4 regions of the Pseudescherichia sp. L3 genome follow, and region 2 is predicted to be linked to each of the others. Evidence: predicted binding sites of a transcription regulator. Region 2 holds the regulator's gene; each other region holds the start of a gene.

Region 1 (3,320 bases), on a different contig from region 2:
GTAGAAAACGTTGCGGGTGACTTCATCATCGAAGCGAACGTTGTTATAGCCCACCACGCAGGTGCCCGGCACGGTAAAGATATCGTGGATACGCTTCGCAAAGGCGGCTTCGTTGTCACCTTTTTCCAGGGCGATCTGCGGCGTAATGCCGGTGATCATCACGGCTTCCGGCTGCGGCAAATAGTCATCGGCAGGCTGGCAGTAAAACACCTCCGGCTCGCCAATCGGCGTGAAATCCTCATCGGTGCGGAGGGCGGCAAACTGTGCCGGCCGGTCCAGCGACGGGCTGGTTCCGAAGGTTTCGTAGTCGTGGAAAAGAAAAGTTGGCTGCGCAGCGGAATCTGACACCTGATATTGTCCTGTTGTTATATCACCTCTTTATGGTAAACCATGCCGCCCGCTAAACAGAAATAAAAGCGCTGTTTTTACCCGAACTGCGTGCCTGCTTCCGCCGCGTACCTCTTCGCTGTCACATTTGTTTGCAATTGTTCCAGGATTCGACACAAGATTTTCCGTACAAAGGTCAGCTCTTTTGTCACACCTTAAGGATATCCTCTTGAAACGCCGTTTGTTTGTTGCCGTCTCCCTCCTTGCTGTTTGCGTGAATTCTGCCCTGGCTGCCAGCCCCTCTTTTACTGTACAGCCTCCGCAGATCCAGGCCGGTGCCTGGGTATTAATGGACTACACCACGGGGCAGATATTGACCGCAGGCAATGAACACCAGCAGCGTAACCCGGCTAGCCTCACTAAGCTGATGACCGGCTACGTGGTTGACCGCGCTATCGATAGCAAGCGCATCACGCCGGACGATATTGTTACCGTTGGTAAAGACGCCTGGGCAAAGGGAAATCCGGTATTTGATGGCTCCTCGCTGATGTTTATCAAGCCGGGGGATCGCATCACGGTGCGCGATCTGAGCCGTGGCCTGATCGTTGACTCCGGCAACGACGCCTGCGTGGCGCTGGCGGACTATGTTGCTGGCGGCCAGCCGCAGTTTGTGAAGATGATGAACAGCTACGCGCAGAAGCTCAACCTGCGCGATACCCACTTTGAGACCGTCCACGGTCTGGATGCACCGGGCCAGCACAGCTCGGCCTACGATCTGGCCGTACTTTCCCGAGCCATCATTCACGGTGAGCCCGAGTTCTACCACATGTATAGCGAGAAGAGCCTCACCTGGAACGGTATCACCCAGCAGAACCGTAATGGCCTGCTGTGGGACAAGTCGCTCAACGTCGACGGTCTAAAAACCGGCCACACCTCCGGGGCGGGCTTTAACCTTATTGCTTCCAGCGTTAACGGCCAGCGGCGGCTGATCGCGGTCGTGATGGGCGGTGAAAGCCCGAAAGGTCGTGAGGAGCAGGCACGTAAGCTGCTGCACTGGGGCGATGATAACTTTGATACCGTACAGATCCTGCATAAAGGGAAACAGGTAGGAAGCGAGCGCGTCTGGTACGGCGATAAAGAGAAGGTGGCGCTGGGTACGGACCGCGACTTCTGGCTGGCACTGCCCAAGGCCGATTTGGACCACATCAAAGCCAAGTACGTGCTGAACGGTAAAGAGCTGGAAGCGCCGATGCCCGCGAACCAGCAGGTGGGCGAGGTGGAGCTATATGATAACGGCAAGCTGGTTGCCCGCTCACCGCTGGTCACTCTGGAAGCGATTGAGAAAGGCGGCGTTTTCTCACGTATGAGCGACTATCTGCACCACGTGCTGTAAGAGAGCGCGGGCAGGCTGGCAACTCTGCGAGTCTGCTCGCATACTGAACAGTTCAGGGGTGACAGTAAGCCCTTAAAAAGAGAGAGTGTATATCCATACAGCAATCATCGCGGAGGCAGCATGGACTACAGTATCAAACAGCTCGATAAGCGCACCATTGCCGGGTTTCATCTGGTGGGTCCGTGGGAAAAGACCGTTAAGCAGGGTTTTGCACAGCTTACTCTGTGGGTGCAAAGTAATCATCTCCAGCCGCAGGAGTGGATCGCCGTCTACTACGATAACCCCGACGAAGTCCCGCCGGAGAAACTGCGTGCCGACACGGTTATTTCAGTGCCCGAAGGGTTCACCGTTCCGGAAAACAGCGAGGGAGTGATCCTGAGCGAGCTGCCCGGCGGTCAGTATGCTGTGGCCCGGGCGCGGGTCTATAACGAAGAGTTTGAAAAAACCTGGGATCTCTTTTTTGACAGCCTGCTCCCGGATGCCTACTACCAGATAGCGGCCCGGCCCTGCTTTGAGCGCTACCTGAATGCAGACAGCAGTAGCGGCTACTGGGACGTTGAGATGCACATTCCCGTTGAGCCGAAGTCACTTTAAGCGTCCGCTTACCGTTGATCCTGTCAGCCTGTTTACTGATTTTAATCATTAAAAGCAGCTTTTACGGGGCTTTCGGTCACAACGCCAGGGCCCCGGCGCGAAAATTCGCTACAATTGCGCCTTTGGACGTCTTAGCCGGAGAGCGTGGTGCGCACCGACAAATCACTTAGCCCTTTTGAAATACGCTTATACCGCCACTATCGCCTTGTGCATGGGGCCAGAATAGCGCTGGCGTTTATTCTCACCTTTCTGCTGGTGCGCCTGCTAAACATTCCTGAGGGCACCTGGCCGCTGATTACCCTGGTGGTGATTATGGGGCCTATCTCCTTTTGGGGTAACGTCGTGCCGCGTGCCTTCGAACGTATCGGTGGCACTATCTTCGGTTCGGCGCTAGGGCTGATAGCCCTGAAGCTGGAAGTGATCTCTCTGCCGCTGATGCTGCTCTGGTGCGCCGCCGCGATGTTTCTCTGTGGCTGGCTGGCGCTGGGCAAGAAGCCCTACCAGGCGCTGCTGATCGGTATTACGCTTGCGGTTGTGGTGGGTGCACCGGCGGGAGATATGCAAATTGCGCTGTGGCGAGGCGGAGACGTTATTTTAGGCTCGCTGCTGGCAATGCTGTTTACCGGTATCTGGCCGCAGCGGGCTTTTCTGCACTGGCGTATCCAGATGGCGAACTACGTCACCAACTTCAACCGTGTCTACCAGGCGGGCTTCTCACCGAACCTGGTGGAGCGCCCGCGGCTGGAGAAGCATCTGCAAAACATTCTCAATGATGTCGTAAAGATGCGCGGCCTGATTGTGCCTGCCAGCAAAGAGACGCACATTCAGAAAGCGATTTTCGAAGCTATTCAGACCGTAAGCCGCAACATGGTGTGTATGCTTGAGCTGCAGATCAACGCCCACTGGGCGTCGCGGGCCAGCCACTTCGTGATGCTTAACGCCCGGACGATCCGCGAGACCCAGACCATGACGCAGCAAACGCTGCTGACCATCGCCCATGCGCTCT
Region 2 (3,320 bases):
AGCTTCGGCGTTACGCCGATAGAGACCGGCACGTCGCCAAACTGGAACTGACGCGCCACGGCCACGCCGTAATCGGAGACGATAGCGGCCCGTCCAGATGCAGTAGAGTTCAGGTTACGGGTGATCTCATCCGAGCCGGATGGAGAGAGCGCAGCGTTCAGCGCCACGCCTGCCGCAACCAGGTCGCTGTTTTGAATATTGCGCAGATAGTTAATATCCTGCTGGTCGATAGCAGAGCTCACGCGCGCATGCGCATAGGCTTTGGTTACGAATGCAAAGGAGAGAACGTCGTTGGGGATGCTGACTGCAATGCCCGCAGCGGCATTAGCGTGCGCCGTTTTACCCTTCAGGAAATCCAGCTCGTCGGCGAGGTCGCGTGCTGCTCCCTGGAACTGATCGATAGTGCCCAGCGGATTCGCAATAATTTGCGCCGTGGTCAGGTTATCAATGACGTCATCGTAATAGTCAACTTTGTCGTTAATATCATCGATTTCGTCCTGCAAATTATCTTTATCTGTAATCTGTGCCTGGACGCTTGGCAGGATGACAGTCACATTATCATCCGGTTTGGCCTTCGCCAGCAGTGCCGGGTTAATCAGTACGCCACTGCCGTAGCTGGCGGATGCGACACCGGTTCCGCCCATGGCATCACTACGTGCTTCTGCCCATGTATTCGCTGCCCCTGCCTGAGTGACTACTCCAAAAGAGACCGCAAGTGTTACCACTGAAAGCTTAAAAATTTTTTTCACAGTTTGCCCTGTCTTATTGATCAAAGGTCGATTTATGCCCTGCCAGTTATCGCCTGGCGAGAGGTGAACTATTGCTGTGAAAAGCGATGCTAAATGCAGCTAATTCGTTTTTTACCTGCATGAGAATATTTTTATTCGTAACAATCTGCGTCTTTTTATAAAGACTCTTTACTTATAGAGGAGGAAATTCGATTGGGGAAGTTTTTCTACTACGGGCGTTGAAAATTTCAGGTAAATGCCAGGGGTAAGGCCTCTTGCGGGCGGAAGGATGGCGTGGATCTCGGCGTTCGCCACAGGATATGGTAAAGTAGCAGTTTCAACGTTATTACATTACGTCACTTGAGGATGCCCAATGGATAAGACCACTTCGCAGCAGATGCTGGCACATGCTGAAACGCTGTGCGCGCAGCGCAACGTGCGCCTGACCCCGCAGCGCCTTGAGGTTCTACGCCTGATGAGCCTGCAACAGGGTGCGATCAGCGCTTACGATTTACTCGATCTTTTGCGTGTCTCTGAGCCGCAGGCCAAGCCGCCAACGGTTTATCGCGCTCTCGACTTCCTGCTGGAGCAGGGATTTGTGCATAAGGTTGAGTCGACAAACAGCTACGTGCTGTGTCACCTCTTCGATCAGCCCACGCATACGTCGGCGATGTTCATCTGCGATCGCTGTGGCGTGGTAAAAGAGGAAGCGGCTGAGGGCGTGGAAGATATCATGCATGCGCTAGCGGCAAAGATGGGCTTTGCGCTACGGCATAACGTTATTGAGGCGCACGGGCTTTGTGCAGCGTGTTCGGAAGTGGAAGCCTGTCGTCATCAGGGCGAGTGCCAGCACGATCACAGCATCTTAGTGAAGAAAAAACCGCGTTAGGCTACGAGGTAGAGCAGGAAGGGTCGGTACATCCTTGTACCGTCGGGCAGGGCATTCAAGCTGTCTATCTAGCGTGATTACCAGCGATACTCGTTACGAGTTTCCCATTCGCCGACTTCTTTCTCGGCCTGGTCTTTCTGATAACCGTAACGTTCTTGAATTTTACCGACCAGCTGGTCGCGTTTACCTTCAATAACGGTCATATCATCGTCCGTTAATTTGCCCCATTGCTCTTTCGCTTTACCTTTGAACTGTTTCCAGTTACCGCCGACTTCGTCTTTATTCATAATGGTATCCTCATCATCGTTCGGTGTTGAATAGCAATATTCGTTGGTCCTTCGTTACGTTCGTTATCTGCTGAACGTGATAATAATTGTAGCTAAGGATTTTCTAAGGTGGGATTTATTCGGAATATTTAACCATTCAGAGGCAAACAAACAACAGGAAGAGAGGGCAAAAAAAGAGGGAGCAAATGCAGGAACAAAAAAATAGATTAAGCGCTGTGGCAGGATAAAGCGAGCTGCCACAGGCACTTACAGGATATCAGAGCCATTCGCCGTTGCGAATAACGCCGACCGCCAGCCCTTCAATACTGAAATTCTGCTGACGCAGGTCAACAACGATAGGATCGAAGTCGCTGTTTTCAGGCAGTAGCTGTACGGTATTGCCCTGCTTTTTCAGCCGCTTTACCGTCACTTCATCATCAATACGCGCCACGATCACCTGGCCGTTACGCGCTTCCTGAGTTTTATGTACTGCCAGCAGATCGCCATCCATGATGCCGATATCTTTCATCGACATCCCGCTAACCCGCAGCAGGAAATCAGCGCTGGGCTTAAACAGGGAGGGATCGACCTGGTAGTGGCCTTCAATATGCTGCTGCGCCAGCAGCGGCTCACCGGCAGCGACGCGGCCAATCAACGGCAGCCCCTCTTCCTCTTCCTGCAGCAGTCGGATCCCGCGCGATGCGCCGGAAACAATCTCAAGAACCCCTTTACGCGCCAGCGCTTTCAGGTGTTCTTCCGCCGCGTTTGGCGAACGGAATCCCAAACGCTGCGCAATCTCAGCACGCGTCGGCGGCATGCCGGTCTGGCTGATGTGATCGCGAATGAGATCAAACACCTCTTGCTGCCTGGCTGTTAACGCTTTCATCCCGCCCCCTGGGTGTATATACAGTTATGCTGTGAGTATATACAGCAAAAACTGTTTTTGAAACCAAATTTTGAGCAAAACCGCCGCACAAGCCCGATTTTGCGCACCTTAGCGGTAATGTGGCCAGAGCAGCATGCCCCAGGTTGCCAGCGCAAGCAGGATAGACATCAGCACCGCCGCTGAGCCCATGTCTTTGGCCCGGCCGGAAAGCTCATGAAAATCAGTGCCAATGCGGTCAACAACCGCTTCGATCGCGCTGTTCAGGATCTCCACTATCATTACCAGCACTACGGACCCAATGAGCAGCACGCGGGTAATAGCGTCTACGTCGAGCCAGCAGGCGATAACAATAGCGAGGATCACCGCCACGGCCTCCTGGCGGAAGGCGGCCTCATTGAGCCATGCCGCACGAACGCCCTTCCATGAGTACCCTGCAGCTTTAATGATTCGGGTTAAACCAGTGGTATTATTGGCCATCAAAAGAACCTTTTTATGTAATTATCGTCAATGTCTATGCGAGCGTACCGAGGTACAAAAGATATTCTGCGCGC
Region 3 (3,320 bases), on a different contig from region 2:
CTCTTAAATAATATGAAAAAAGAAATTTTCTCCAGAAATCCACTTAAGCAAGAAATTCTGCTGAAAAGTTCTTCTTTCGATAAAATTTTTGTTTTTGAAGGTGTAGACGATTATCCTGTATATGATGAGTGGATGAAGCGTAATTCCACTTACAACAACTCTGGACATTTAATTGCAAAAGGTAAAAAACAAATAATCGAGCTTTACGAACACGCTTTGGAAAAAGATGATCAAGAGATATTATCTGGCTGTTATTTCTTTGTAGATCATGATTATGATATTAATGAGCACAATTCCAAATGCATTGTTACTCTTTCTTGCTACTCTATTGAAAATTATATTATCAACTCTTGCTCAGTAAAGAGCTATTTAAAAGATGAGTTCAAGATGGATATTACTTGGTCAGACTTATTTGAGAAAGTTAAACATGATTTTGAAGCTGATTTGATTAAGTTTAATGAGTTGGCTAAGCAATTATGTAAGCCGTTATTTGTTAATCATAATATCAATGGTAAAGCTAAGTTTTATGACAAAATATCATCAGTTATTAATGTTGAGTATAAAAATATAAAACTGAAAGACGCTTCAAGAATAATAGGTTATGAGGTCGATGAAAAAAGCGCTGATGCTAAAAACTTGATCAAGTTATTTGAAGAATTACCATATGAAAGAGCAATTAAAGGGAAGTATCTATTCGAATTTATAAAATTATGGTTTTCTTCTTTGAAAATATATCTCTCTAGACATAAGGAATTGAGAATTACAAAAGATCCACTTATGTTAGAAAGGCGCAGGTTGGCTTGTGCAACGCCTGTACCTATAGAGCTTTTGAGATTTTCTTGATTATATTTAACCCGCTAAGGCGGGTTTGTTATTAGTGGGAGGTTATTTCTTTTTTATTCAGTGGGTTAACTATAGGGTAAGAAGTTGGCATAAGGTCTTTTACATGCTTAACAAGTTGATCATTCTCGCTATTGCGTGTACTGTTTATTTATACAGTAATTCCAGTGGGAGGGAGCATTATGCGTGTAGAAGTTACCATAGAGCGTACAAAAAAACTGCCGGACGGCGCTATGTCAGCACTTGAGAGCGAGCTATCAAAACGATTAAACAATCAGTTCTCAGGGTGCAAACTTACTGTGCGCCGCGCATCGACCGACAGCCTTAGCGTCATGGGCGGTGACAAAGATCATAAGAAAGCAGTAGAGACGATCTTGCAGGAAACCTGGGAAAGCGCTAACGACTGGTTTAACTGATTTGCGCGAGCTACGTTTTACGGCTGAACAGGGGGGTAATGTGGGTGACAGTGCTTTAAATTCATCAGACGCTGACTGGTATGACGTTGTCAGGCGGACTGATGGAGCAGTGATGTGTAGCTTTCCGGCGGGTGACCGCTTTCTGGTCTATCGCAGCGGCGGGATGATTTCCATGCGCCCGCTGCTGGACGAAGAAATAATTTTTACGCCAAATGCCGTTGTGCAATTCCTCACGGGTCTTGGCTATCGTATTGATGGCCCATCTGATAATATGATCTCATCGGTCTGAACAGCCGGTAAACCTGCTGCGCCACGGAGTGAACACCATGGCGCAATTACAACTCATCAAGCAGTCCTCAGGAATCCTGATCCCCGCTACGCCGGAGACCAGCGAATTTCTACATTCAAAATGCAAGCTTGGCGCGGTACTCGAGGCGGATTTCCGCCAGCTGCGCAATCCTGCATTTCACCGTAAATTCTTTGCGCTGCTTAACCTAGGCTTCGAATACTGGGAGCCTACCGGCGGGGCGATCTCCTCTAACGAGCGCAGGCTGGTCACCGGCTACGCTAAATTCCTGGCTGCGTTCAGCGGCAGCGAAGGCGCGCTGCTGGATGCAGCTGAGCAGTATTTGGTGCGCATCGCTGATAAGCGCGCCGGTAGCATCAGCATCTGCAAATCTTTCGACGCCTATCGTTCATGGGTGATCGTGGAGGCTGGTCATTGCGACGCCATTCAGTTGCCTGATGGCACCCTCCGCCGACATCCCCGCAGCATCGCGTTTGCCAGCATGGACGAGCTGGAGTTCCAGCAGCTCTATCGCGCAGCGCTCGATGTGCTCTGGCGCTGGATCCTCTCCCGCGCATTCCGCAGCCAGGCGGAGGCCGAGAACGCCGCTGCGCAACTGCAGCACTTCGGGGGCTGAGCATGACTAAGAAACCCCGCCGTAAGTGCGCAAATAACGATTGCCGTCAGTGGTTTCACCCTGCGCGGGACGGGCAGGTGGTCTGCAGTTACGAATGTGCCACCGTGGTTGGCAAAGAACAGGCCGCGAAGACCCGTGCAGAGGCGCAGCGCAAAGAATCCGCTCGCCAGAAGGCAACTGATAAAAAAGAGCGTGCCGCCTGGCGCCAGCGGAAGGCCGCGGTTAAACCGCTCAAACACTGGGTAGATCTGACACAGCGTGCCGTAAACGATATCTGCCGTGAAACCGAGCTGGCCGCCGGGAAGGGATGTATATCCTGCGGTACCAAAAAACCATTTGCCTGGCATGCCGGCCATTATCGGACTACTGCCGCCGCCGGGCACTTGCGCTTCACGCGTATCAACATCCATCTCCAGTGCGACGTCTGTAATATCCATAAATCGGGCAACATTGAGGCTTACCGCGCCGCGCTGGTGGAGCTTTACGGCGAAGAGACGGTTCAGGCTCTGGAAAGCAATAACACACCACATCGTTGGACGGTTGAGGAACTGAGAGAAATCAGGCTCACCGCCCTGGCAGATTTACGCGCGCTGAAAAAGCAGGTGGCAGCATGAAAACAGAGCTTATCGACATTCTCCGGGCGCGCTGGCAGCGCCTACGCATTTATCGCCGCCCGGGTTCGGTGCTGGTGGATTACCGCATTCTTCGCAACTTTATTCGTATTTACCAGATGGCAGGGACCAGGGCATGAACCTCGAAAACACCATAAAATACCACTTCGCTAAATCGACGATGATTAGCGACTCACCGCGCGCCACTGGCTCAGACTCGCTTACCGGCACAGATATCATGGCTGCCATGGGCATGACACAGGAACGCGCCGCGATGGGCTATAGCGCTTTCCTGGGCAAAATGGGGATCAGCCATAATGACCGTGAGAGGGCGATCACGCTGCTGGCCGAGTACGCACTGACCAAATGCGACAGCGTCGCGGCTCTTCGCAAGCTGGCCTCAGAGGTTAAACCACTGGTGATGCGCCAGCTGGCCATCTTCGCCTTTGAGGACTATTCGCGTAGTGCCGCCAGTGTAAAGCAGTGCGATTGCTGCGCTGGGGTCGGATTTATTCAGGCTGACGTGTTCA
Region 4 (3,320 bases), 460 kb from region 2:
TCACAGCGGATTCTTTTTATTGCGCAACAGGTTCAGGGTCTCGACGGCGATCGAGAAGAACATGGCGAAATAGATATAGCCTTTTGGCACGTGAATGCCAAAACTCTCCAGCATCAGCGTAAAGCCAACCAGGATCAGGAACGACAGGGCCAGCATTTTTACCGACGGGTGACGATCGACAAACTCGCCGATAGGGCGGGCGGCAAACATCATCACGCCGACAGAGATCACTACCGCCGCCATCATAATGAACAGATGATCCGACAAGCCCACTGCCGTAATGACCGAGTCGAGGCTAAAGATAATATCCAGCATCATGATCTGCACGATGGCACCGAGGAAAGAGTGAACGTTGGTTTTCAGCCCCTCCTCTTCACCTTCAATCGTTTCATGGATCTCCTTGCTGGCCTTCCAGATTAAGAACAGACCACCGAGCAGCAGGATCAGATCGCGGGCGGAGACCGCATGATCGAGCACGGTGAACAGCGGCGTAGTCAGCCGGGTAACCCAGGAAATAGAGGCCAGCAGCGCCAGACGCATCAGCATTGCGCCTGCCAGGCCAATACGCCGGGCATGGTTACGCTGTGCGGTCGGGAGTTTTGCAACGACCAGAGAGAGGAAAATAATATTGTCGATCCCGAGCACAATCTCCAGCAGCGTCAGCGTACCGAGCGCGAGCCAGGCGTTGGGATCGGTTATCCATGCAAATAACATCGTAAAGTCCTGCCAAAAAAAGAAGCGCTAATTATAAGCCTCTGGCAGGCGAGGGCAAAAAATTTAATAACCCTGCAACAAAAAATGCCGCGCCAGCAGCGCGCGGGTGAAGTTCTTTTTCAGATAGAAGCCGCGCGGCAGCGTCAGAATCGGCTGGCCATGCTGGCCCACCGCCTCGGTCAGCGCCTTGCTGTTTGCCGCCTTTGGCCGAAGCTGTAGCACCTCGCCATGGCGGGCGGTGATGCTCTCTACCTGACCCAGCACAATAAGATCCATCAGCTCCTCCCAGTCCATGCGCAGCTGCTGCTCTTCCTGAACGCTTGGACTCCACAGCAGCGGCGAGCCAACCCGGCGGCTGGCGACAGGGATCTCCCGCGAGCCCTCTACCGGGATCCACAGCACCCGCGTCAGCTTGTGACGCACGTGACTGCTCTCCCAGGTAACGCCGCTGTTGCCGGTCAGCGGTGCAACGCAAACGAAGGTTGTCTCCAGCGGACGGCCCAGGCTGTCCACCGGAATGGTCTTCAGCTCCACCCCTAGCGCAGCGAAATCTTGCTCAGGCTTGCTGCCCGCGCTCGCCCCCAGCCAGCGCTCCAGCAGCACACCGGTCCAGCCCTTATCACGCTTGAAGTCTGCCGGAACCGGCAGCCCAGCCAGCGCACCCAGCTCGCCAAGTGTCAGCCCAGCCAACCGCTGCGCCTGCTCAAGCAGAGCGCTTTCCGAGTCTGGCGGAGAGGTAAAAGGAGAGAGCGGCAGCATATATACAACCTCTGGTTAAAAAATGAACAGCAATAGTGCACAGGGGGCAACGGGATAGATCTTTTCCCACAGCGATAAACAACGCAATGATTTTTAGGATTTTTTTCCCTTGCGCGATCTCTGTTGCGCAACGGGTCGCCATGTTTTCCAAATCTGGTCACTGACAATGAACAGGATCTTACACCATGTTATCCACAGAAAAGTGGGATAAGTGAGAAAAACCCGGACTACTGTTTCCATTTACAGCCTTGACGTGCGACCAAAATCGAATTTTCGCACAAATTGTGCTTAACTTATTGGCACAAACTGTGGATAAAACCGGCTCTGTTCGATCTTTCATCAGTTGTCGGATCGTGCCTGTGATACACGTCACATAATGATCCCGATAGCATAAAGATCGTGATATAACCTAATGAATAGTCCCAAATTATTTTTACGAGTGATAAACTGATTGTTCAGGGCCGTCAGGGTTTTCCCGGAGTAATTCCGTACTTCTGCACAACTCTATCCACAGAAATCGTGAATAAAACCGCAGCCGATGCGCCCATTCTGTTTATAACTCGGGTGATAATTGTGAGTTATTCAAATGTTATTCGGTTATAGCGCATTGAGAGAGTGGTTTACCGTATCTCACGAGTGTGAAACAATCGTTTAATTCAGGTTTATTTTGAGGTAGTCCGGTGATTGATGACGATGGCTACCGCCCAAATGTGGGTATCGTAATCTGTAATCGACAAGGCCAGGTCATGTGGGCCAGGCGCTTCGGTCAGCACTCATGGCAGTTTCCCCAGGGCGGTATCAACCCTGGCGAGTCCCCGGAGCAAGCTATGTACCGGGAGCTGTTCGAAGAGGTGGGGCTGAGCCGTAAGGATGTACGTATTCTTGCTTCGACCCGCAGCTGGTTGCGTTACAAGTTACCAAAACGTTTGGTGCGTTGGGACACAAAGCCGGTTTGTATCGGCCAAAAACAGAAGTGGTTTCTTTTGCAATTGATCAGCAACGATGCGGATATCAATATGCAAACCAGCAGTACCCCTGAGTTTGATGGCTGGCGCTGGGTAAGCTACTGGTATCCTGTTCGTCAGGTTGTCTCGTTTAAGCGCGATGTTTATCGTCGGGTGATGAAGGAGTTTGCAAGTGTGGTTATGGCGCTGGCGGAGAGCACCCCAAAGCCACAACACTCTCCTGCCTGGCGACGTAAGAGAGGATAAGCCATACATATCATGCTCACCCGGTTACGAGAAATAGTTGAGAAAGTTGCCAGCGCGCCACGCCTTAATGAGGCGCTGGATATTCTGGTGACGGACATCTGTCTGGCGATGGATACCGAAGTCTGTTCGGTCTACCTCGCCGATCACGACAGACGCTGCTATTACCTGATGGCGACGCGCGGGTTGAAAAAGCCGCGCGGCCGCACCATCACGCTCGCATTCGATCAGGGTATCGTCGGCCTGGTAGGCAGGCTGGCGGAGCCGATTAACCTCGCCGACGCGCAAAAGCATCCCAGCTTTAAATACATTCCCTCAGTAAAAGAGGAGCGCTTCCGCGCCTTCCTTGGCGTGCCGATTATCCAGCGGCGTCAGCTGCTGGGCGTGCTGGTGGTACAGCAGCGCGAGCTGCGCCAGTTTGATGAGAGCGAAGAGTCGTTTTTAGTCACGCTGGCCACCCAAATGGCGGCGATCCTCTCTCAGTCGCAGCTTGCCGCGCTGTTTGGCCAGTATCGCCAGACGCGTATTCGTGCCCTGCCTGCCGCACCCGGCGTCGCCATTGCCGAGGGGTGGATGGATGCCACCCTGCCGCTGATGGAGCAGGTCTACGAAGCCTCGACGCTGGACACCGCCCTTGAG

Evidence for each region. The regulator LexA, encoded in region 2, represses DNA repair genes until DNA is damaged. The targets are predictions, from matches to a motif close to TNCTGTATGTACATACAGNA.
Region 1: the regulator LexA is predicted to act here: its motif matches at 1,804-1,823, upstream of sbmC (DNA gyrase inhibitor SbmC).
Region 3: the regulator LexA is predicted to act here: its motif matches at 982-1,001, upstream of NR795_RS07380 (DinI-like family protein).
Region 4: the regulator LexA is predicted to act here: its motif matches at 1,702-1,721, upstream of mutH (DNA mismatch repair endonuclease MutH).

The regions. Positions count from the first base shown of each region.
Region 1 is NZ_JANKYC010000001.1:1,910,772-1,914,091, reverse strand. Features, by position in the region: gene sbcB (exodeoxyribonuclease I) at 1-348, opposite strand, end outside; gene dacD (serine-type D-Ala-D-Ala carboxypeptidase DacD) at 551-1,720, shown strand; gene sbmC (DNA gyrase inhibitor SbmC) at 1,841-2,314, shown strand; gene NR795_RS09380 (FUSC family protein) at 2,462-3,320, shown strand, end outside.
Region 2 is NZ_JANKYC010000002.1:744,626-747,945, forward strand. Features, by position in the region: gene NR795_RS15060 (conjugal transfer protein TraF) at 1-749, opposite strand, end outside; gene zur (zinc uptake transcriptional repressor Zur) at 1,102-1,617, shown strand; gene NR795_RS15070 (CsbD family protein) at 1,695-1,904, opposite strand; gene lexA (transcriptional repressor LexA) at 2,161-2,769, opposite strand; gene NR795_RS15080 (diacylglycerol kinase) at 2,878-3,246, opposite strand.
Region 3 is NZ_JANKYC010000001.1:1,514,895-1,518,214, reverse strand. Features, by position in the region: gene NR795_RS07385 (DUF4435 domain-containing protein) at 1-843, shown strand, start outside; gene NR795_RS07380 (DinI-like family protein) at 1,023-1,256, shown strand; gene NR795_RS07375 (hypothetical protein) at 1,297-1,545, shown strand; gene NR795_RS07370 (DUF1367 family protein) at 1,583-2,179, shown strand; gene NR795_RS07365 (recombination protein NinG) at 2,182-2,793, shown strand; gene NR795_RS07360 (YlcG family protein) at 2,790-2,930, shown strand; gene NR795_RS07355 (antitermination protein) at 2,927-3,320, shown strand, end outside.
Region 4 is NZ_JANKYC010000002.1:281,091-284,410, reverse strand. Features, by position in the region: gene NR795_RS12885 (TerC family protein) at 1-714, opposite strand; gene mutH (DNA mismatch repair endonuclease MutH) at 778-1,473, opposite strand; gene rppH (RNA pyrophosphohydrolase) at 2,154-2,684, shown strand; gene ptsP (phosphoenolpyruvate--protein phosphotransferase) at 2,697-3,320, shown strand, end outside.